DNA from 3 places in the Actinomadura sp. NTSP31 genome. Region 2 is predicted to be linked to each of the others. Evidence: riboswitches for the same ligand, from Rfam matches in the RefSeq annotation. Region 2 holds a riboswitch; each other region holds the start of a gene.
The links. Region 2 has a riboswitch for thiamine pyrophosphate ahead of thiO (glycine oxidase ThiO). Riboswitches for the same ligand answer to the same signal wherever they lie in the genome.
Positions count from the first base shown of each region.

Region 1 (7,400 bases), on a different contig from region 2:
TCCTCGGTGGCGTAGCTCAGCGACATGCCGAGCTCCTCGCCGTCGCCGAAGTAGTTGCGGATCAGCGCCGCCAGGAACTGCACCGTGACGACGGTCTCGCTGAACCCGTGCCGCTTGAGCAGCCGCAGCACGTGCTCCATGATCGGCCGGTTGACGAGCGGCAGCAGCGGCTTGGGCTGGTTGGCGGTCATCGGACGCAGCCGCGTCCCCTCGCCACCCGCCATCACGACGGCCTTCATCGGGGGGTCTCAGCTCCCTTCTGCTCGCCGGCCGGGGGCCGCGCGCCCGGACCGGGCGCGCCGTCGGGTGGCGCGCCGCGGCCGGCCAGCACCAGTTGCCGCGTCTGCGCCCAGTACAGGACGGCCGCCCACCAGTACAGCGCCGTCCCCCAGATGGCGAAGGACCACCCGATCACCTTCGCCGTCGTGCCCGCCGCCCCGTCATGGTCGCCCAGCAGCAGCAGCGGGAAGGCGTACAGCAGGCACAATGTGCCCGTCTTGCCGATGAAGTGCACGGGGAGCGTCCCGCCGTACCCGAGCCGCCGCACGATCGGCGCGATCGGCACGATCGCCAGCTCGCGCGCGACGAGCGCGACCAGCAGCCACAGCGGGATGATGTCGCGGATCGTCAGGCCGACCAGGGTCGCGAAGATGTACAGCCGGTCGGCGGCCGGGTCCAGCACCATGCCGAGCTTGCTGGTCTGGTTCAGCGCCCGCGCGAGCTTGCCGTCCAGCCAGTCCGACAGGCCGGCGAACACCAGCAGCCCGAGCGCCCACCAGTCCTGCTCGACCAGCACCAGCCACAGGAAGAACGGGACGCCGACGAGCCGCGCCATGCTGAGCAGGTTCGGCACCGTGAAGATCCGGTTCCCCGCCGCCCCGGCCGTGCCGGCCTCAGTGCTCACCGCTGCGCTCCCCTCCCTGACAGCGCCCTTCGGGCGATGGCCCTGGGGTCCGGGGGTCCGCCCCCGGAGGTCGCGCCGTCCCCTTGATCCTGACCCTACCGGTAAGGGTTTGAAAGCCCCCGATAGCGTCCGCCCATGCGATGGACGGTGCACGGCGAGAGATCGATCTACGACAGCCCCTGGATGGACGTGCGATTGGCCGACGTGGAACTGCCCGACGGGCGGCGCTTCGACCACCATCTCGTGCGGGTGCGGCCCGCGGCGGGCGTGGCGGCGCTCGACGGCGCGGGCCGCGTGCTGCTGATCTGGCGGCACCGGTTCATCACCGGCGCCTGGGGCTGGGAGATCCCGGGCGGCCGGGTGGAGGACGGCGAGGACCCGGCGGAGTCGGCGGCGCGCGAGCTCGTCGAGGAGACCGGGTACCGCGCCGGGCCGCTGGAGCACGTGCTGGCCGTGCGGCCCTCGCCGGGGCTGCACGACGGGATCCATCACGTCTTCCGGGCGGACGGCGCCGAACGGATCGGCGAGCCCACCGACGTGGAAGCGGAGCGGATCGAGTGGGTGCCGCTGGCGTCGGTCCCGGACCTGGCGGCGCGCGGCGAGATCGGGTCCGGAGCGACCCTGTCGGGCCTGCTCTTCCTGTACGCCCGGTCGGTCAGCCGGGGGTGACCGGCTCGGCGCCGGACCGGTCGCCCGCGAACGGCAGGACGGCGGTGACGGTGAACCCGCCGTCCTCCCCGGGGCCCGCCTCCAGGGTCCCGCCGACGCTGCGCGCCCGCTCGATCATCCCGAGGATCCCGAACCCCTCCGGCCCCGCGCCGGAGGGGCCGCGGCCGTCGTCGGCGACCCGCACGACGAGGCCCCCGTCCTCCCGCGCGAGCGTCACCGCGACGCGGCTCGCGGCGGCGTGCTTGACAACGTTGGTCAGGGCCTCCTGGACGATCCGGTACGCCGCGACGCCGACCTCCGGCGGCGCGGCCCCGGCGCCGTCGGCGCTCAGCGTCACCTCCAGGCCGGCCGACCGGGCCGCCTCCGCCAGCCCGGCGACGGCGTCCGGGCCGGGCCGCACGGCGGGCCCGCCGACGTCGGTGCCGCGCAGCACCTGCAGGGTGCCGCGCAGCTCGGTGCGGGCCTCCCGGCAGGTCGCCGCGATCGCGTTCAGGACCTCGGCCAGCTCCGCGCGCTCCACCGGGCGGTCGCCCGCGACCAGGTGCGCGGCGGCGCCCGCCTGCACGCCGATCACGGTGATGCTGTGCGCGAGCAGGTCGTGCAGGTCGCGGGCGATCCGCAGGCGCTCCTCGGCGACCCGGCGGCGCGCCTCCTCCTCGCGGGTGCGCTCGGCGCGCTCGGCCCGCTCGGTGATCGTCGCCACCCGGGCCCGGTGCGATCGCCAGACCTGCACGGCGATCACCACCGACACCACGGCCTCGACCACCGCGATCTGCTCGCGGACGGAGGCGCCGCCCGCCCGCATCGCCATGCCGATCACGCACACGGCCAGCAGGAAGGCGGCGCCGCCGAGCACGATCCGCACGCGGCGCCCGAGGACGGCGTAGGCGAACAGCGCGATCACCTCGGCCGGGACCAGCGCGTGGTGCTGGTACTGCAGCAGGTGGTACGGCAGCACCAGGACGACCAGGGCGATCAGCGCCGTCGTGGGCCGGCCCCTGATCACCGCGAGGGGGGCGTGCGCGGCGAGCAGCAGGAACGCGCCCGCGGCGTCCAGCGCCCGCACCCCGGGCCATGCCACCGCGACCGCGAGCGCCGCCACCGCGAGCGCCGCCGCCCACAGGGCGTCTCGGGTCGCCGGGGCGAATCGGGGCATCGTCACCACGGGCCCATCCTCCCCGACGGCGCGCCGTCCGCGCATCCGGCCCGCGCCCGTGCTGCCCCGTGCCACGTGCGCCCGCGCCGTGTCGCGTCCGTCCGGCGCCGTTCCGGGTGCCGGCGGCGCGTGGGCGGGCGGGACCAGGCGGGTCAGATGAGGCCCTGGGCGAGCATCGCCTCGGCGACGCGCTCGAACCCGGCGATGTTGGCGCCGACGACGTAGTTCCCGGGCGCGCCGTAGCGCTCGGCGGTCTCGTCGCAGGTGTTGTGGATCCGCGTCATGATCCCCGCCAGCTCCGCCTCGGCCTGCGCGAACGTCCACATCTCGCGGCCCGCGTTCTGCCGCATCTCCAGGGCGCTGACCGCGACGCCGCCGGCGTTGGCGGCCTTGCCCGGCCCGAACGCCACGCCGGCCTCCTGCAGCACGTGGACCGCGTCCGGCGTGGCCGGCATGTTGGCGCCCTCGGAGACCGCCTTCACGCCGTTGCGGACCAGCACCCGCGCGGCCTGGACGTCCAGCTCGTTCTGCGTCGCGGACGGCAGCGCGATGTCGGCCGGCACGTCCCACACGCTGCCGCCCCGGACGAACCGGGCGGACCCGCCGCGCCGCTCGGCGTAGTCGGAGACGCGGCCCCGCTCGACCTCCTTGACCTGCTTGAGCAGGTCGAGGTCGATGCCCTTCTCGTCGACGACGTAGCCGCCCGAGTCGGAGACGGTGACGACGTTCGCGCCGAGCTGCTGGGCCTTCTCGATGCTGTAGATCGCGACGTTGCCGGATCCGGACACGGTGACGGTCTGGCCGTCCAGGTCCTCGCCGCGCTTGTGCAGCATCTCGGCGGTGAAGAGCACGTTGCCGTACCCCGTCGCCTCCGTGCGGCACGCCGAGCCGCCCCACGGCTGGCCCTTGCCGGTCAGGACGCCCGCCTCCCAGCGGTTGCTGATCCGCCGGTACTGCCCGAACAGGAAGCCGATCTCCCGGCCGCCGACGCCGATGTCCCCGGCGGGGACGTCGGTGTCCGCGCCGATGTGGCGCTGCAGCTCGGTCATGAACGACTGGCAGAACCGCATCACCTCGCCGTCGGAGCGGCCGCGCGGGTCGAAGTCGCTGCCGCCCTTGCCGCCACCGATGCCGAGCCCGGTCAGCGCGTTCTTGAAGATCTGCTCGAAGCCGAGGAACTTCACGATGCCGAGGTTCACGGTCGGGTGGAAGCGCAGCCCGCCCTTGTACGGGCCGAGCGCGCTGTTGAACTCGACCCGGAACCCCCGGTTGACGTGCACCGCGCCGGAGTCGTCCGTCCACGGCACGCGGAAGACGATCTGCCGCTCCGGCTCGACGATCCGCTCCAGCAGCCCCGATCCGGCCAGTTCCGGCCGGGCCGCGACCGCCGGTCCGAGCGAGTCGAGCACCTCGTGGACGGCCTGGTGGAACTCGGGCTCGCCCGGGTCGCGCACCAGCACCCGCTCGTAGATCCTCTCGAGCACGGTGTGCGTGCCGGTCGCGCTCGGCGTCCGGGGGGCTGCGGGCATGCGGCGGTCCTTCCTCACACGGCGGTCACGGCATCGTGATCATGCGTTCCCACTCTAGGCCGTGGCCCGGACCGCGGCCGCGCACGGGCAGGTCAAAGCTCCGGAACGGCACCGATCACGGGCTTGACGTCGAGCACCGGGGTGCCGTCGAGCGCCTCCAGCCCGCGCACGCGCAGCCGCCGCCCGACGACCTGGAGGATCTCCACCGGGTGCAGGCCGATCGGGTTCGGGCGGGCCGGGGAGCGGGTGGCGAACACGCCGGTCTCCGGGTTGGCCGGGTCGTCGCGCGGCCGGGTCCGCAGCACGTCGCGCGGCGCCAGGTGCAGCCAGGTCAGCACGATGACCCGGTCGCCGGCGCGCAGCCCCTCCAGCGCGGCGGAGCAGGACGGCTCGAAGACCAGCCACGCGTCGGGCGCGCCCTCCGTCCCCTGTTTGGGCGCGTCGGCCCGGTCCGTCAGCTCCGACGACACGTGCCCGACCGGCGTGAGGGCGAAGTCCCCCTGGAGGTTGCGCATGCCCCGATCATCCCAGCCGGAGGCCGTCCGCGCGGGCGCGTTCTAACCCATCGGCCGCGGTTGCGGCAACGGGGGTGCGCCGGGTTAGCGTCGGGCACGACAGATCGCGGGGGCCCGGCGAACCGGGCTGAGATAGCGGCTGGGACGGCCGCTGACCGCATGAACCTGACCGGGTAATGCCGGCGTAGGGAGAGATCGAGTCGTCATGACCGAATCCGTGGTTCCAGCTGCCCGCAAGACCTACCTCCAGGGCTCCCGGCCCGGGATGCGCGTCCCCATGCGGGAGGTGCCGCTGACCAACGGCGACGTCGTCGTCCTGTACGACACGTCCGGGCCGTACACCGACCCCGAGCACGAGACCGACGTCCGCAGGGGCCTGCCCGCGCTGCGGGAGGCGTGGATCGCCGAACGCGGCGACACCGAGCCGTACGAGGGCCGGCCGGCGCGCCCCGAGGACGACGGGCGCCGCTCCGCGCCCGTGTCCGACGGGCTGCTCCCCCGCCGGCCGCGCCGGGCGAGCGGCGGCGCGGTGACCCAGCGCGCGTACGCGCGGCGCGGGGAGATCACCGCCGAGATGGAGTTCGTCGCGCTGCGGGAGGGCGTGGCGCCGGAGTTCGTCCGCGACGAGCTCGCGGCGGGGCGGGCGGTGCTGCCCGCGAACGTCAACCACCCGGAGATCGAGCCGATGATCATCGGCCGGAACTTCCTGGTGAAGGTGAACGCCAACATCGGCAACTCCGCGGTGGCGTCCTCGATCGAGGACGAGGTCGAGAAGATGACGTGGGCGACCCGCTGGGGCGCCGACACGATCATGGACCTGTCGACCGGCCGGGACATCCACACCACCCGCGAGTGGATCCTGCGCAACTCGCCGGTGCCCGTCGGGACCGTCCCGCTGTACCAGGCGGTGGAGAAGGCCGGCGGCGACCCGGCCGAGCTGACCTGGGAGGTCTTCCGCGACACCGTGATCGAGCAGGCCGAGCAGGGCGTCGACTACATGACCGTGCACGCGGGCGTGCTGCTGCCCTACGTGCCGCTGACGGCGCGGCGCAAGACCGGCATCGTCTCGCGCGGCGGGTCGATCATGGCGGCGTGGTGCCTGGCGCACCACGAGGAGAACTTCCTCTACACGCACTTCCGCGAGCTGTGCGAGATCTTCGCGGCCTACGACGTCACCTGGTCGCTCGGCGACGGGCTGCGCCCGGGCTGCATCGCCGACGCCAACGACGAGGCGCAGTTCGCGGAGCTGCGGACGCAGGGCGAGCTCACGAGGATCGCGGCCGGGTTCGACAACCAGGTGATGAACGAGGGCCCGGGCCACGTCCCGATGCACAAGATCAAGGAGAACGTGGACCTGCAGCAGGAGTGGTGCGACGGCGCGCCGTTCTACACGCTCGGGCCGCTGACCACCGACATCGCGCCCGGCTACGACCACATCACCTCGGCGATCGGCGCCGCGATGATCGGCTGGCACGGCACCGCGATGCTCTGCTACGTCACGCCGAAGGAGCACCTCGGGCTGCCCGACCGCGACGACGTCAAGGCCGGTGTGATCGCCTACAAGATCGCCGCGCACGCCGCCGACCTGGCCAAGGGGCATCCGGGCGCGCAGGCGTGGGACGACGCGCTGTCGGACGCGCGGTTCGACTTCCGCTGGGAGGACCAGTTCGACCTGTCGCTCGACCCGGACACCGCGCGGGAGTTCCACGACGCGACGCTCCCGGCCGCGCCCGCGAAGACCGCGCACTTCTGCTCGATGTGCGGGCCGCACTTCTGCTCGATGAAGATCACCCGGGACGTCCGCCGGTACGCCGGCGAGCGCGGGCTCGCCGAGGAGGAGGCGCTCGCCGCCGGGATGCGGGAGAAGGCCGGCGAGTTCCGGGCCGCCGGCGGGCGGGTCTACCTGCCGCTGGCGCCCGGCGCGTCCTGACGGGCCCCGGATCGCCGTGATCCCGTCCACCGGGCCCGTCGCGGAGCGTCTCCCGCGGCGGGCCCCGGCCGCCCCCCTCCTGACGCGGACGCCTGCCCGGAGCCGTCGCCACGTGCTGCCACTAGACTTCGGGGAACGTTCCAACACCGCGGACCGCCCCCTCCCCGCCGCGGCTCCGCATGCGTCAGGGAAGGACCGGGGAACCAGGTGACCAGCGACGACACGCCGCGCACCCGCGCGCCGCGCGCGGACGTCCGGCGCAACCGCGCCCGGCTGCTCGCCGCCGCGCGCGAGATGTTCCTGCGCGACGGCGCGGGCGCTTCGCTCGAAGGGGTCGCCCGGCTCGCGGGCGTCGGCGTCGGGACCCTCTACCGCCACTTCCCCACCCGCCAGGACCTCCTGGAGGCGCTGCTCGCCGACGCCTACGACGCGCTCGCGGACCGGGGCCGGGAGCTGCTGGAGGCGCCCGACCCCGACCGCGCGCTCATCGCGTGGCTGGGCGAGTTCGTGGCCGCCGTGTCCCGGTTCCGGGGGACGGCCCCGTCCGTCCTGGTCTCGCTGAGCGGCGAGCGTCCGGGGGCGTTCCGGTCGTGCCGGGCGATGCGGGACGCGGGCGAGGCGCTGTTCGCCCGCGCCCAGGAGTCCGGCGCGGCGCCCGCCGGGGCGGCGTTCCTGGACGTGCTGAAGCTCGCGGGCG
Region 1 covers NZ_JBGNUT010000004.1:453,693-461,092, reverse strand. Annotated here, with positions in the region: gene ACA514_RS09595 (sugar phosphate nucleotidyltransferase) at 1-239, opposite strand, end outside; gene ACA514_RS09590 (CDP-alcohol phosphatidyltransferase family protein) at 236-835, opposite strand; gene ACA514_RS09585 (NUDIX hydrolase) at 1,040-1,573, shown strand; gene ACA514_RS09580 (sensor histidine kinase) at 1,560-2,729, opposite strand; gene gdhA (NADP-specific glutamate dehydrogenase) at 2,882-4,258, opposite strand; gene tsaA (tRNA (N6-threonylcarbamoyladenosine(37)-N6)-methyltransferase TrmO) at 4,351-4,773, opposite strand; TPP riboswitch at 4,870-4,983, shown strand; gene thiC (phosphomethylpyrimidine synthase ThiC) at 4,979-6,703, shown strand; gene ACA514_RS09560 (TetR/AcrR family transcriptional regulator) at 6,911-7,400, shown strand, end outside.
Region 1: linked by a shared signal. The riboswitch ahead of thiC (phosphomethylpyrimidine synthase ThiC) and the one ahead of thiO (glycine oxidase ThiO) in region 2 are both predicted to bind thiamine pyrophosphate.

Region 2 (7,400 bases):
AGCTCTACCTCGGGCTGCCCTCGCCCGGCGTGGACGTCCCGCAGCCGGCCCGGCAGCTGAAGGGCTACGCCAAGGTCGCGCTGGCGCCCGGCGAGAGCAGGCGCGTGGCGTTCCCGCTGACCTCGCGGTCGCTGGCGTACTGGAACGAGGGGGCGAAGGCGTGGAAGGTCGCCGCCGGCTGCTACAAGGTCATGGTCGGCGGATCCGAGCGCGACATCGCCCAAACGGGGAGCTTCGGGACGTGTCCCGCCAAGTAAAGATCGGGGTTCCCCTGCCCCGGTCCGGGGTCACGCGGTAGAAATGAGGGGTTCTTCGTCCGTCCCCGCCGAGTCGGAGTCCCCCCTTGCCGCACGACACCTCCCGCGGGAGGACGACCTCCCGCAGCGCCCGTCCCGCGCCGCGGCACGGCCGGGGCCGGCGGCACGAGAGGCCGCTGCGCCCCGGCGACCCGCGCAGCGTCGGCGGCTACCGGCTGCTCGGCCGGCTCGGCGAGGGCGGCCAGGGCGTGGTCTACCTCGGCCGGGACGGCGACGGCGCGCCGGTCACGGTCAAGGTGCTGCGCGGCGGCCTGGACGCCGGGGAGCGGGCGCGCAGCCGCTTCGTCAAGGAGGCGGAGGCGGCGCGCAAGGTCGCCGGGCGGCACACCGCGCGGGTCCTGGACGCCGACGTCACCGGCGACCGCCCCTACATCGTCAGCGAGTTCGTCGAGGGCCCGACGCTGCAGCGGGTCGTGGACGAGGAGGGGCCGCTGCCGGCGCCGCGGCTGCGCAAGACGGCGCTGCGCACCGCCGGGGCGCTCGCCGCGATCCACCGCGCGGGGATCGTGCACCGCGACTTCAAGCCCGCCAACGTGGTGCTCGGCCCGGACGGCGCGAAGGTCATCGACTTCGGCATCGCCCGCGCCGCCGACGCGCTCACCCGCACCGAGCCGCTCACCACGAGCCCGCTCGGCACGCCCGGCTACATGGCGCCCGAGCAGATCGAGGACGAGCCGGTCGGGCCGCCCGCCGACGTGTTCGCCTGGGGCGCCGCGATGGTGTTCGCCGCGACCGGCCGGCCGCCGTTCGGCACCGGGCCGGGCGCGGCGGTGATGCGGCGGGTGACCTCCCGGCCGCCCGACCTCGGCGACATGGCCGGGCCGCTGCGCGACCTGGCCGCCCGCTGCCTGGACAAGAACCCGGCGGCCCGGCCCACCGCGCCGCAGCTCGTCCGCGCGCTGCGCGAGGGGCAGGGCCCGGCGCCGCGGCCGCGGCCGACCCGCATCCCGCGCTACCGGTGGCGGATGATGCTGGCGCTCGGCGCGGTGATCGTCGCCGGGTTCGTGCTGGGCGTGCTGTTCTAGCGGCGGGCGGCCCGTTCTCACGGCGCGCGGCCTGCGATTGCGGCGGGCGGCGCTCACCAGTGCGGCGGGCGCTCCTCCAGCAGCCGGTCGTCGTCATCGCCGCCGCCGCGCCACTCGCCCCAGCCGGTGTCGGTGTCGTCGGAGGTCTGGTCCGGCAGGATCTCCAGGTCGTCGCCCAGGTCGACCGGCCGGTCGTCGTCGGGTCCCACGGTCATGACGCCCATTGTCGGTCATCGGGCCCACCGCCCGCACCGTGATCCCCGTCGCCGCCCGCCGGGCCCGGTCGGGCCGCCCGCCGGGCCCGGTCAGGCGGCCAGGCGACGGGCGAACCCGGCGGCGGCGGCGCCCGGGTCGGCGGCCTCGGTGATCGCCCGGACCACCACGACGCGCTCGGCGCCCGCGTCCAGCACCTCGCCGAGGTTGGCGAGGTCGATGCCGCCGATCGCGAACCAGGGGCGCGGCTGGCGCTGCGCCGCCACGTACTCCAGCAGCTTCGGGCCGGGCGCGGGGCGTCCCGGCTTGGTCGGGGTGGGCCACACCGGGCCCGTGCAGAAGTAGTCCACGCCCGGCTCGGCGGTCGCCGCGGACGCCTGCTCGCCGGAGTGCGTGGACCGGCCGATCAGCACGTCCCCGCCGACGATCTCGCGGGCGGCCGGCACCGGCAGGTCGTCCTGCCCGAGGTGCAGCACGTCGGCGCCGACCGCGCGGGCGACGTCGGCGCGGTCGTTGACCGCCAGCAGCGCCCCGTGCCGCTCGCAGGCCGCCCGGAACACCTCCAGGTACGCCATCTCCTGCCGGGCCTCCAGGCCCTTCTGGCGCAGCTGGACGATGTCGACGCCGTTGCCCAGGACCGCGTCCAGGAACGCGGGAAGGTCCCCTTGCCGCTCCCTCGCGTCCGTGCAGAGGTAAAGGCGGGCGCGGCTGAGCCGGGCGCGCAGCGCCACGGCCCGTTCGGTCGGGATGTGCCTGGACACGGTGGGGGAGGTTTCCTTTCACGGGGCGGGCACGGGTCCGCGGGGCCACGCGCGATGGCGCGACCCCGCGGGTCGTTCGGTCGGCCGTTCGGTCGGCCGGCGTCACCGGGAGGGCGGCGTCCGCTCCCCCGGGGGCCGGCGTGGTCGGGTCAGAATGCCAGGGCCTGGGCGCGGCGGCGCACCTCGGTCCCCCGGTTCTCGCTGAGCGCCTGGACGGGCGTGCCGGGCAGCGTGTCGTCGGCGGTGAACAGCCAGCGGAGGGTCTCGACGTCGCCGAAGCCGGCGTCCGACAGCAGCGTCAGCGTGCCGGGCAGGCCCTTGATGACCTGGCCGTCGCGGATGAACGCCGCCGGGACCATCGGTTCGCCGTCGCGGCGGACCGACAGCAGCTTGCGCTCGCTGATGAGCTGCTTGATCCGGCTGGTCTTGATGCCGAGCCGCTCCGCCGTCTCCCGTAGGGAGAGCCAGTCGCCGGCGAGGGCGTCGGTGCGGGGGTCCAGTGCGCTGTCAACGGTTGCGTGCGTCTGGGTCACGCCCCCTTGCTACCACGCCTTCGGAAGCCTCAAACCCGCCCGGCCGCCGTTACCGCCGGTCACCTTCCGCTACCCGCGAACGGCCTGCCGGACGGGCACGTCCGGGTCCGCGACCGCCGCCGGATCGACGGGCGTCCCGGCGGCGATCACCCGCCTCGCCTGCACCAGGTCGCGGGGGCGGTCGACGGTCAGGATCGCGTCGAGCCGGTCGCCGGTCAGCCACGCCACCGCCCACTTGCGGCCGGACGGGTCGCCGCGGTGCACGAGCCGCTCCGAGCGCGCGTGGTTCCCGGCGTACTGCACCATGCGTCCGAACTGCTCGGACCAGAAGTAGGGGGCGGCGTCGTAGACCGCGTCCTGGCCGAGCAGGGCCGCGGCGGCGACGTCTGGGGCGTTGAGGGCGGTGTCCCAGTGCTCGACGAGCAGCCGGCGCCCGTACCGCTCCGACCACCAGGCGGCGCAGTCGCCGACCGCGACGACGTCCGGGCGGACGGTGCCGTCCCCGTCGTCCAGGACGGTGCGGAACGAGCCGTCGGTGACGACGCCACGCTCCAGCCGCAGGCCGGAGCCCTCCAGCCAGCCGAGCGCGGGCCGCACGCCGACGCCGACGACGACCTCGTCGGCGTCGATCCGCTCGCCGCCGTCCGGGCCGGCGAGGGCGAGCCCGCCGTGCTCGACCGCGGCGACCTTGACGCCGGTGCGCAGTTCGACGCCCGCCTCGGCGTACCAGGGGATGGTGAGCGCGCCGACCTCGGGCCCGATCGCCTGCGAGAGCGGGGTGCCGGCGGCCTCGACGACGGTGACGGCGCAGCCCTTCTTCGCGGCGGTCGTGGCGACCTCGGCGCCGATCCAGCCGGCGCCGACGATGACGATCCGGGCGCCCTCGGTGAGCCGTCCGCGCAGGTCGCGGGAGTCCTCGATGGTGCGCAGGACGTGCTGGCGGCCGTCGCCCGGCAGCGTGACGGGCGCGGCCCCGGTCGCGATGACCAGGCCGTCGAAGGGCAGGTCGCCGGCGGTGGAGGCGACGGTGCCGCCCCCTCGGCCGTCCGGGCCCGGTGCGTCGAGGCGAAGGCCGGTGGCGCGCTCGCCGAGCAGCAGTTCGCAGCGGAGCGCGTCCCAGTCGGCGTCGACGGTCGTGTCGTCGGAGTCGCCCGCCAGCACGGCCTTCGACAGCGGCGGCCGGTCGTAGGGCCGGTGCCGCTCCGCCGAGAGGAGGGTCAGCGCGCCCTCGTACCCCTTGCTCCTCAGTGCCTCGGCGGCCCGCACGCCCGCCAGCCCGCCGCCCACGACGATCACCCTGTTCATGGGCGCCCACCCTAACGGGCCCGCCGGAGCGGATTTGGACTGGTGTCCAGACAGCTGCATCGCGGCCGGTGGTCGTAGGGTGGGGGACATAACGGCACGTGCACAACACAACAGGGCGCGGGAGTCCGGTGCGACCGGGCTGAGAGGGCGGCTGACCGGGCCGCCGACCGCCACGACCTGATCCGGATCATGCCGGCGAAGGGAGCGCGCATTGCAGATCGCGATCATCGGGGCCGGGGTCATCGGCCTGGCCACCGCCTGGCGGGCCGCGCAGGGCGGCGCCGCCGTCACCCTGGTCGACCCGGCGCCCGCGGGCGGCGCGTCGTCGGTCGCCGCGGGCATGCTCACCCCGGTCAGCGAGCTGACCTACGGCGAGGAGCCGCTGCTGCGCCTCGGCCTCGCCTCCCGCGACCGCTACGGCGCGTTCGCCGCCGAGCTGGCCGAGGCCACCGGCCTGGACACCGGCTACCGCGACGACGGGACGCTCCAGGTCGCGTTCGACTCCGACGACCTGAAGGTCCTGGACGACCTGCGCGCCTTCCAGGAGGGGCTCGGGATCCCCGTCGAGCCGCTGACCGGCCGCGAGTGCCGCAGGGCCGAGCCGATGCTGGCGCCCGGCGTGCGCGGCGGCCTGCTCGCCCCCGAGGACGGCTCGGTCGACCCGCGCCGCCTGGCCCCGGCGCTGCTGGCGGCGGGCGAGCGGCTGGGCGTCCGGCTGGTGCGGCGGCGGGCGAAGGGCGTCGTGATCGAGCGGGACGCCGCCGCCGGGGTCCGGCTGGAGGACGGCTCGGAGATCCGCGCGGACAAGGTGCTGCTGGCCGCCGGGCCGTGGTCGGGCGACCTCGAGGGCCTGCCCGCCGGGACCGTTCCACCCGTCCGGCCGGTCAAGGGCCAGGTGGTCCGGCTCCGCACGCCGGTGCCGTTCCTGCGGCGCACGACCCGCGGCCTGGTCAAGGGCTCGTCGATCTACCTGGTGCCGCGCGCGGACGGCGAGATCGTCATCGGCGCCACGCAGGAGGAGATGGGGTTCGACACGCGGGTCACCGCGGGCGGTCTGTGGGAGCTGCTGCGGGACGCCCGCGAGCTGCTGCCCGGCATCACCGAGCTGGAGTTCGCCGAGGTCACCGCCGGGCTGCGCCCCGGCTCCCCGGACAACGCGCCGCTGATGGGCCCCACCGCGCTGCCCGGCCTCTACCTCGGCACCGGCCACTTCCGCAACGGGATCCTGCTGGCGCCGGTCAGCGCCGACGCGCTCGCCGCGATGCTGCTGGACGGGCCCGTCCCGGACGTGGCCGCCCCGTTCTCCCCCGCCCGCTTCGCCCCCGAACCGCAGTGACGAAGGTCGTGCAGTCATGAAGATCATCGTGAACGGAGAGCCGCGGGAGCTGCCCGCCGGCACGTCCCTGGCGCAGGCGGTCGCGGCCGTGACCACCGCCGCGTCCGGAGTGGCCGCCGCGCTGAACGACGAGGTCGTCCGGCGGTCGGCGTGGGAGGCGACGACGCTGCGCGAGGCGGACCGCCTCGAGGTGCTGACCGCGGTACAGGGAGGCTGACCGGTGACACAGCGGACGACGAACGACACCGCCGAGGACGCCCTGGTGATCGCCGGGGAGGAGATCTCCTCCCGGCTGATCATGGGCACCGGCGGGGCGCCCAGCATGCACGTGCTGCGCGAGGCGCTCACCGCGTCGGGGACGGCGCTGACCACGGTCGCGATGCGGCGGGTCGACCCGTCCGCGCGCGGCTCGGTGCTGGACGTGCTGACCGAGTGCGGCATCCGGGTGCTGCCGAACACGGCGGGCTGCTTCACCGCCGGCGAGGCTGTGCTGACCGCGAAGATGGCGCGCGAGGCGCTCGGCACGAACTGGGTCAAGCTCGAGGTGATCGCGGACGAGCGGACGCTGCTGCCGGACCCGATCGAGCTGGTGGAGGCCGCCGAGCAGCTCGTCGACGACGGCTTCGTCGTGCTGCCCTACACCAATGACGACCCCGTGCTGGCGCAGCGGCTGGAGCGGATCGGCTGCGCGGCGGTGATGCCGCTCGGCTCGCCGATCGGCTCGGGGCTCGGCATCCGCAACCCGCACAACATCGAGCTGATCGTCGAGCGGGCGGAGGTCCCGGTGATCCTGGACGCGGGGCTCGGCACCGCGTCCGACGCCGCGCTGGCGATGGAGCTCGGCTGCGACGCGGTGCTGCTCGCGACGGCCGTGACCCGCGCCCAGTCCCCCGCCCGGATGGCGGCGGCGATGCGGCACGCCGTCGAGGGCGGGCGGCTCGCCCGGCTGGCCGGCCGGATCCCCAGGCGCCGCTACGCCCAGGCGTCCTCCCCCTTCGAGGGCCTCGCCTCCCTCTGACTTCGCTGAAGCGCTACTAAAGCTTCGGCTGAAGAAATATTCGCTGGACCTGAACGGTGGGCGTCCCCAGACTGAGGGGCGTCCACCGGACGGGGACCGGCCGCAACCGCGCGCCACCGTTCGGTGTTCATGGAAACGTCCCGACCCTAAGGTGCGCCACATGCAACAGGACAGCTCCCGGCCGGCGGGCATCGACCGGCTCGCCGTCGCGGCGGCGGCCGTCACGGTCGTGCTGTGGGCCTCGGCGTTCGTCGCCATCCGCAGCGCCGGCGCGGACTACGGCCCCGGCGCCCTCGCCCTCGGCCGGCTGCTCTCCGGGACCGTCGTGCTCGCCGCGATCTGCCTCGTCCGCCGCGAGGGCCTGCCGCCGAAGGGCGCCTGGCCCGGCATCGTCGCGGCGGGCGTGCTGTGGTTCGGCGCCTACATGGTCGCGCTGAACTGGGGTGAGCGGCTCGTCGACGCCGGCACCGCGGCGCTCGTCGTCAACATCGGCCCGATCCTCATCGCGCTGCTCGGCGGCTGGCTGCTGAAGGAGGGGTTCGCGCCCCGGCTGCTGGCCGGCATGGCGGTGTCGTTCGCGGGCGCCGCCGTCGTGGGGCTGTCGATGTCCGGGGACGGGAGCGCCTCGGTCGGCGGCGTGCTGCTGTGCCTCGGCGCCGCCGTGACCTACGCGTTCGGCGTCGTCAGCCAGAAGCCGGCGCTCCGGCACGCCTCGCCGCTGCAGTTCACCACGTGGGCCTGCGCCATCGGCGCGGTCGTCTGCCTGCCGTTCGCGCCGCAGCTGGTCGCGCAGGCCGCGGACGCCCCGGCCGGCGCGACCCTGAACATGCTCTACCTCGGCGTCTTCCCCACCGCGATCGCCTTCACCACCTGGGGATACGCGCTGGCCCGC
Region 2 covers NZ_JBGNUT010000013.1:19,698-27,097, forward strand. Annotated here, with positions in the region: gene ACA514_RS22315 (beta-glucosidase) at 1-257, shown strand, start outside; gene ACA514_RS22320 (serine/threonine-protein kinase) at 344-1,342, shown strand; gene ACA514_RS22325 (hypothetical protein) at 1,396-1,557, opposite strand; gene thiE (thiamine phosphate synthase) at 1,648-2,316, opposite strand; gene ACA514_RS22335 (Rv2175c family DNA-binding protein) at 2,466-2,849, opposite strand; gene ACA514_RS22340 (NAD(P)/FAD-dependent oxidoreductase) at 2,919-4,154, opposite strand; TPP riboswitch at 4,262-4,375, shown strand; gene thiO (glycine oxidase ThiO) at 4,366-5,490, shown strand; gene thiS (sulfur carrier protein ThiS) at 5,507-5,707, shown strand; gene ACA514_RS22355 (thiazole synthase) at 5,711-6,508, shown strand; gene ACA514_RS22360 (DMT family transporter) at 6,669-7,400, shown strand, end outside.

Region 3 (7,400 bases), on a different contig from region 2:
CTCGGTCATCGCGCCCCCGTCGCTGACCTCCAGTTCGAGCACGTCGCCGCGGCACAGCCAGCAGACCTTGACCTGCCCGGAGGGCAGCGGCCTGGCGTGCCGCAGGGCGTTGCTGATCAGCTCGCTCACGATGACGCTGGCGTCGTCCACGACGGACTCGTAGACCCCCGTGGCGGCCAGCTCCGAGCTGAGGCGCCTGCGGGCGACCGCGACGCTCGACGGCGCGTGTGGCAGCAGTACGACGCTCGACGCCCTCACCTCCCCGTGCTCGCTCGGACCAGTCCCGTCGCCGCTCTTCCGGTACGACCGAAATGCCCTGATGGCACGGGCCGGAAACCTGGGCGACGCGGTTCACCACCTGCACAACGAGTCACCGGCCGTCCGGTCACGGTGATCACCCCCCGTCCGTGGTGTGCGAGCCCGGTGCGGGAGGGTGATCCCGTCACCAACGGCGACCAACAAAGGATCTATCCAGTGGACGGACGGGTTACTCCTCGCGCCCGCGTTTCGTCCGTCACACCCGGTGGCCACCGTACTTTCCCGCACGGGGCAACACTGCCACCAGTCAGGACCGCGGGAACCGCGGGCCACACCGGACTCACCCGGCCGCATCCGGACCGGTGCCCTCACGGTAAGTGACCGACCGGGCGGTCATTCGGCCGGCAGGACGAGCCGCATGCAGGTGCCCGCTCCGCCGCCCTTGCGGGGGTGCGCCGAGATCGCCCCGCCCTGCGCCTCGGTGAGCCGTTTGACGATGTAGAGGCCGAGGCCGATGCCGCCGAACCGGCGCCGGTCCCCCGCCTCGCCCTGCACGAACCGCTCGAAGATCCGCTCGTGGTCGCCGGGCCGGATGCCGATCCCCTCGTCCTCGACCGTCACCGCGATCCCGGCCGCGCCGGCCTCCGCGCGGACCCGGACCGTCCCGCCGTCCGGGCTGTACTTGAAGGCGTTCTCCAGCAGCTGCCCGAGCACGATGTCGGTCGCCATCGCGTCGCCCTGGCACGGCGGCAGGCCCGGCGCGATCTCCAGCTCCACCCGGTGCAGCGGCGACAGCGACCGGAACCCCGCCACCACGCCCTCCAGCACCCGGGCCAGGTCGAACGGCTCGACCGTCACGGCCAGCTCGTCGGCGCCCGCGCGGGAGCCGAGCAGCAGGTGCTCCACCAGCCGACCGAGCGACTGCGCCCGCTCGGCGATCGTCGCGACGGCGGCGCGCCGGTCGGGGTCGGGCAGCTCGTCCCACCGGTTGACCAGCGTGGACGCGAAGCCCTGCACGACCGTGATCGGGGTGCGCAGCTCGTGGCTGGTGGTGGCGAGGAACAGGTCCTTGGCCTCCTCCAGCGCCTTGGCCTCGGTGACGTCGCGGAAGTCGACGACCAGCTCGCCGGTCTCCTCGATCTCGGCGGCCAGCACGTTCAGCCAGACCCCCGACTCCAGCGGGAAGGTCAGCATCTCCCCGAGCGCGGGCATGTCGAACGGCAGCGGCCGGCCGATCGCCTCCTCCGGCGGGATGCCGGTGAGGGCGTGCGCGGACGGGTTCCATTGCCGGACGACGAGGTCGTGGTCGAGCACCGCGATGCCGTCCGCGCTGGAGTCGATCACCGCGCGCTCGTGCGCCCGCTGCCGGACGACCTCCGCGTAGGCGACGGCGTTGCCGACCGCGACGCCGGCGTGCCCGGCGAGCAGTTCCAGCAGCTCCAGCTCGGTGTGGCCGATCTTCTGCCCGGAGAACAGCGCGTACAGCGCGCCGTACGGCCGGTTCTGCAGGTAGGACAGGCCGAGCGCGACGGTGTGCAGGCCGGGCAGCTCGGACCAGATCAGGTCGCCGAGCCGCTGCTCCCCGGTCGCCAGCTTGACCGTCTTGCCGGACCGCAGCAGCTCCCCGACCAGGCTCGACCGCAGCTCGGCGGTCGTCCCGCGCATGCGCTCGGGCAGCCCCGAGGTGCTGACCAGCCGCAGCCGCTCCCCCTCGATCCGGACGAACCCGCCCGCGTCCGCGCCGGTCAGCTCGATCAGCGCGGTGGTGATCCGGTCGAGCACGACGGCCAGGTCGAGCTCGGCGTTCAGGTCGGCGACGATGTCGTTCAGCCGCCGGACGAGCCGCGCCCGCTCGGTCATGTGGTGCTGGACGATCTCGTCGTCCTCGGCCGGGTGGTACACCCCGACCCAGCCGAGCGAGGTGCCGTCCGGGTCCTTCAGCAGGCTCGTGTCGATCCGCACGTCGATCAGCCGGCCGTCCCGGTGGAACCGGCGGGTCGCGATCGAGATCTGCCCGCCCTCCTTCTCGGACTCGCCGGCGCGCCGGGTGAGCAGCCGCTCCTGGACGGCGTTGTGCTCGGCCTTCAGCTCGTCGGGGACGATCGGCGGGACGCGGCCGACCATCTCCTCGGCGCTCCAGCCGAACATCCGCTCGGCGGCCGGGTTCCACACCGTGACGCGATGCTTCTGGTCGACGGCCACGATCGCGTCGGCGGCGCTCTCGATGACGGCGCGCGCGATCGGGTCGTGGACGTGCTGCACGCCTGTCATCGTGCCACCCGGCACCGGCGCGGCGCCGGACAACAGCCGCCGAAAGGTTCCCACCAACTGCCGCGACCGAGCGGAAGAACACCACTTCAGCGGCCCGAAGACCTCGAAATCGGCCATCCGTCGTGCCCTTTCCGGCGGGCGCGGCGCATCCGTCGGCGCGCGGTCCCGGCAACCCTACTGTCGAGTAATGCGGCCGTCCCGGGCGATCCCCGCCCGGCCGGACGGCACCGCCCGGCCGATCAGCAGGGTCGCGGCGGCGGCGACGAGGAAGGACAGCAGCGACGCGCTCATCCAGCTCTGCGGGGTGAAGTGCAGTGCGTCGCGGACGTCCTGCCAGAGGTCGGCCCACCAGCTCACGGTGCCGGGGTTGATCAGCTGGTAGGCGACGATGCCGATCGCCCACGCGACGATCATGCTCCACCGGGACGGCGCGGTCCGGCTCGCGTCCCAGCCGCCGCCGCGGCCCCGGCCCAGGAAGAAGTCGGCGGCCAGCACGCCCAGCATCGGCACGAATACCGACCCGATCAGCGACAGGAAGCTCGCGTAGTCGTTGATGTCCAGCACCAGCGCGAGCACCGTGATGCCGGCGCCGAGCGCGACCGACAGCACCCGCCGGTCGGCGCGCGGCACGAGGTTCTGGATCGACACCGCCGTGGAGTACACGTTCGCGAACGACTGGTCGGCCTCCCGCAGCACGAACACCGCGAAGAACACCGCGCCCAGCGCGACGTGCAGGAACGGGTCGAACACCCGCTCGGTGTCGCCCGCGACGAGCGCCAGGGCCAGCAGCCCCAGGACGTAGGCCACGATCTGGGTGACCGAATACCCCACCGACGCCGCACCGAAAGCCGCCCGCGCGCTCCGGGCGTGCCGCGTGTAGTCGGCGGCCACCGGCACCCACGAGATCGACACCGCGAGCGCCGCGTCCGCGCCGACCCAGAACCCGCTCCACGACCCGTCGTTCAGGTCGGGCAGCGGCTGCCGGACGAGCTGCACGTAGAAGTAGAGCAGCGCGACGATCACCGCGACCGTCACGTACCGGCGCAGCAGCCGCACCGACCCGAGCGGCCAGATCGTCAGCACCGTGGTGAGCACCCCGGCCGCGACCACGTAGCCCCAGCGCGGCACCCCGTCCCACAGCTCGCGCGCCGCGTCCGCGATCACGATCAGCTCGAACGTGCCCCAGCCGACGAGCTGCGCGATGTTCAGCACCGTCGGCAGGTACGACAGCCGCGCCCCGAACAGGCCTCTGAGCAGCACCATCGCCGGCTGCCCCGTCTTCGCGCCCGGCGCGGCGGCCAGGCCGAGCATCAGCCCGCCCAGCACGGTGCCGACGATCATCGCGGCGATCCCCGCCGCGATCGCCAGCGTCGGCTTCCCGTCGGCGTCCGGCGCGAGGACGGTGTAGGCGCCGGAGAAGGCCAGCAGGCTGACCCCGAGGTTCGCCCAGAACGCGCTCTGGTCCCAGAAGCCGAGCACCTTCGGGGCGGGCTCGTCCAGGGTGTAGGGGACTTCGTTGCGCGGACGCTCGTCGACGTCGGACGTCACGGGACACACTCCCTACGCCGGCATTACCCGGACAGGTTCATGCGGTCGGCGGCGCCAGGAAGGCCGCCCTCTCAGCCCGGCTTGTGGCCCGAGCTCCCGCGGGTATCGGTCAGCACCGATCGTACAACCGCCCGCAACCCCTCATAAGGTGTGGAACGGTCACGCCACGTAAGGGTCGCCGTCCCCGCCGTTCTCCATCGGCCGGCCCGCCTCGGCCCAGGCCTTCATCCCGCCGTCGACGTTCTTCGCCAGCCATCCGGCCTGGTTCAGCGCCACCGTCACCTGCGCCGACCGCGCACCCGACCGGCAGATCACGAAGATCTCCCGGTCCCGGGGGACCTCCCCGGCCCGGTCGCCCAGCCGGCCCATCGGAATGTGGACGGCGCCGGGCGCGTGCCCCGCCTCCCACTCGTCCTGCTCCCGCACGTCCAGCAGGTAGCAGTCCTGCGGAACGTCGGCGGCGACCACCGCCGGAACCTCGTCCCCGAAATTCATCACACCCCCATGGAACCGCGCCGAGAGCCCCTGCGTCGAATCACGCATGCGGTATCGGACGCTCATCCTCGCCGCGCCCGGGCTCGCCATGATCTTCTCACTGGCCGCCTGCGGTGACGAACACGCCAAGACCCTTCCCGCCAAGCGGCCCTCGGGGGCCGCCACGGTACGGCCCTCGGGTTCCCCGGCGGACAGCCTCACCATCCGGATCCGGGCCTCCGCCCAGGCTCCCGCCACGACCTACACGCTGACCTGCGACCCGGCCGGCGGCGACCATCCGAAGGCCGCCGACGCCTGCGCCGCGCTCAGCAAGGCCAAGGCGCCCTTCGCGCCCGTCCCCAAGGACCGGATGTGCACCGACATCTACGGCGGCCCCGAGGTCGCCACGGTGAAGGGCACCTGGCAGGGCAAGCCGATCGACACCACGTTCAAGCGCAACGACGGCTGCCAGCTGCACCGCTGGACCCAGATCGCGCCCGTCTTCGGCTCCGTCCCCAAGGTCCGCTGACCGGGAACCGGCCCGCCGCGGCGGCGGCGCGGGCGGCGTAGGCCCGCCCGGGCCGTCCGCGGCGGCGGTTCGGGTCGGGCGTCAGAGCGGGGCGAGGCGCGCCTTGAGCAGGCAGAACTCGTTGCCCTCGGGGTCGGCCAGGACGTGCCACTGCTCCTCGCCCGTCTGGCCGATGTCGGCGGGGCGCGCCCCGAGCGCCAGGAGGCGTTCGAGCTCGGCGTCCTGGTCGCGGTCGGTGGCGTTGACGTCGATGTGCAGCCGGGACTTCCCCGGCTCCGGCTCGTCCCGGCGGCTGAGGATGATCGTCGGCTGCGGGCCGCCGAACCCCTCGCGCGGCCCGATCTCCAGCGTGCCGTCGTCCTCGCGGTCGAGCACGACGAAGTCCAGGACCTCGCACCAGAACCGGGCCAGCAGCTCGGGGTCGCGGCAACCGAGCACGAGCTCACTGATACGACATGCCATGAACGGAACCTGCTCTCTGCCTGGGAGCCGCCGCGGCGGCCACATCCCGTGCGCCCCCAGCAGCGAAAACGACCGCGCGATCGTATCTGATGAGGCGAACGCGGACGAAACGGTTTCCGGGCCGCCCTGGGCGCCCAGGCAGGGCCGCTACTTCAGCAGGCGGGACAGGCGGCGGTCGGCCAGGGGCTTGCCGCCCGTCTGGCAGGTGGGGCAGTACTGGAGGGCCGAGTCGGCGAACGAGACCTCGCGGATCGTGTCGCCGCAGACGGGGCATTTCTCGCCCTTGCGGCCGTGCACGCGGAGGCCGGTCTTCTTCTCGCCCTTGAGGTCGCGGGCCTCCAGGCCGCGCGAGCGCCCGACGGCGTCGCGGAGCGTCGCGACGATCGCCTCGTGGAGGGTCGCGACGTCGCCGTCGGTGAGCGTGGCGGCGATCTTGAAGGGGGACATCCTCGCCACGTGCAGCACCTCGTCGGAGTAGGCGTTGCCGATGCCGGCGATGACGCTCTGGTCGCGGAGGAGGCCCTTGATCTGGGTGCGCTTGCCCGCGACGATCCCGCCGAGCCGCTCGGCGGTGAACGACGCGTCCAGCGGGTCGGGGCCGAGGGTCGCCACGCCCGGCACGTCGGCCGGGTCGTGGACGACGTACACCGCGAGGCCCTTCTTCGTCCCGGCCTCGGTGAGGTCGAAGCCGGAGCCGTCGTCCAGGTGGACGCGGAGCGCGAGCGGGTTCTTCCCGCCGGGCCGGGCGGGCTTGGCGGGCATCTCGTCGCGCCAGCGGAGCCAGCCGGCGCGGGCCAGGTGGATGACCAGGTGCAGTCCGTCGACGTCCAGGTCGAGGAACTTGCCGTGCCGCGCGGCGCCGGTGACGGTCAGGCCGCCCAGCGCGGTCACCGGTGGGTCGTAGGTCTTGAGCGCGGAGATCGCGAGAACATCGACGCGCGCGACGGCGTGGCCGACGACGCGCTCGCGCAGGAACGTCGCCAGCGCCTCGACCTCGGGCAACTCAGGCATGTGACCTCCACCCGCCGAACGGACTAACCCCAAGGTAAACGCTCTGACGGCGTCCCGGGGCCGGGGGCGCGCGCCCGGCCGAACGGCGCCACACGCCGACGATCTCGCGGTGTACAGGCTGTCCACAAGCCTGTGGAAGGCTGTGGAAAACCCTGTGCACAACCGCGGGTTCGCCGTGCTGCCGGGGCGTTTCGAGGTGAATACCTCCACGAATATCGACAAAACGCCGCGAGGTGGCCGCGCACAGGGGTGTGGATAACTCTGCGCGACGGGGTGTGACCCGCATCTCGAAATAACCCCTAGGGGGTACGGGTTGTGCGGGGCGTCCGGCTATGGCAGCATGAGGCCCACGGGATACCCCCCAGGGGTACAAGTCGAGAGGGAGCAGCCAGAGATGAGCACCGCCACCTACACCGTCACCGGGATGACCTGCGGCCACTGCGTCGCCTCCGTGACCGAGGAGGTCGAGCAGGTCGCCGGCGTGACCGCCGTGGACGTCGACCTGAAGACCGGCGCGGTCACCGTCACCAGCGAAGCCCCCGTCGACGACGCCCTCATCAGGAGCGCCGTCGAGGAGGCGGGATACGCCCTGCAGGCCTGAGGCCTGCCGCCCTGGCGAACAGGGCCGAGACGAGTGGAGTTGAAGGACGATGAACACCGCGACCAAGCTGGGCGCCTACGTGGCGGCGCTGGCCGTCGTCTTCGGCGGCGCCGCCGGGATCGGGACGGCGGCCGGGCCGGTCGGCAAGGCCGACGACGGCGGGCACGGCTCGCACGGATCCCACGGCGAGACGGCGACGGGCACGGCGGCTGCCTCGGCGGTCCCCGGCGGGCTGCAGGTCAGCCA
Region 3 covers NZ_JBGNUT010000014.1:176,246-183,645, forward strand. Annotated here, with positions in the region: gene ACA514_RS24380 (ATP-binding protein) at 1-258, opposite strand, end outside; gene ACA514_RS24385 (PAS domain-containing protein) at 652-2,529, opposite strand; gene ACA514_RS24390 (purine-cytosine permease family protein) at 2,704-4,077, opposite strand; TPP riboswitch at 4,070-4,187, opposite strand; gene ACA514_RS24395 (rhodanese-like domain-containing protein) at 4,237-4,572, opposite strand; gene ACA514_RS24400 (SSI family serine proteinase inhibitor) at 4,619-5,080, shown strand; gene ACA514_RS24405 (VOC family protein) at 5,162-5,542, opposite strand; gene ACA514_RS24410 (Fpg/Nei family DNA glycosylase) at 5,690-6,553, opposite strand; gene ACA514_RS24415 (heavy-metal-associated domain-containing protein) at 6,948-7,154, shown strand; gene ACA514_RS24420 (hypothetical protein) at 7,204-7,400, shown strand, end outside.
Region 3: linked by a shared signal. The riboswitch ahead of ACA514_RS24390 (purine-cytosine permease family protein) and the one ahead of thiO (glycine oxidase ThiO) in region 2 are both predicted to bind thiamine pyrophosphate.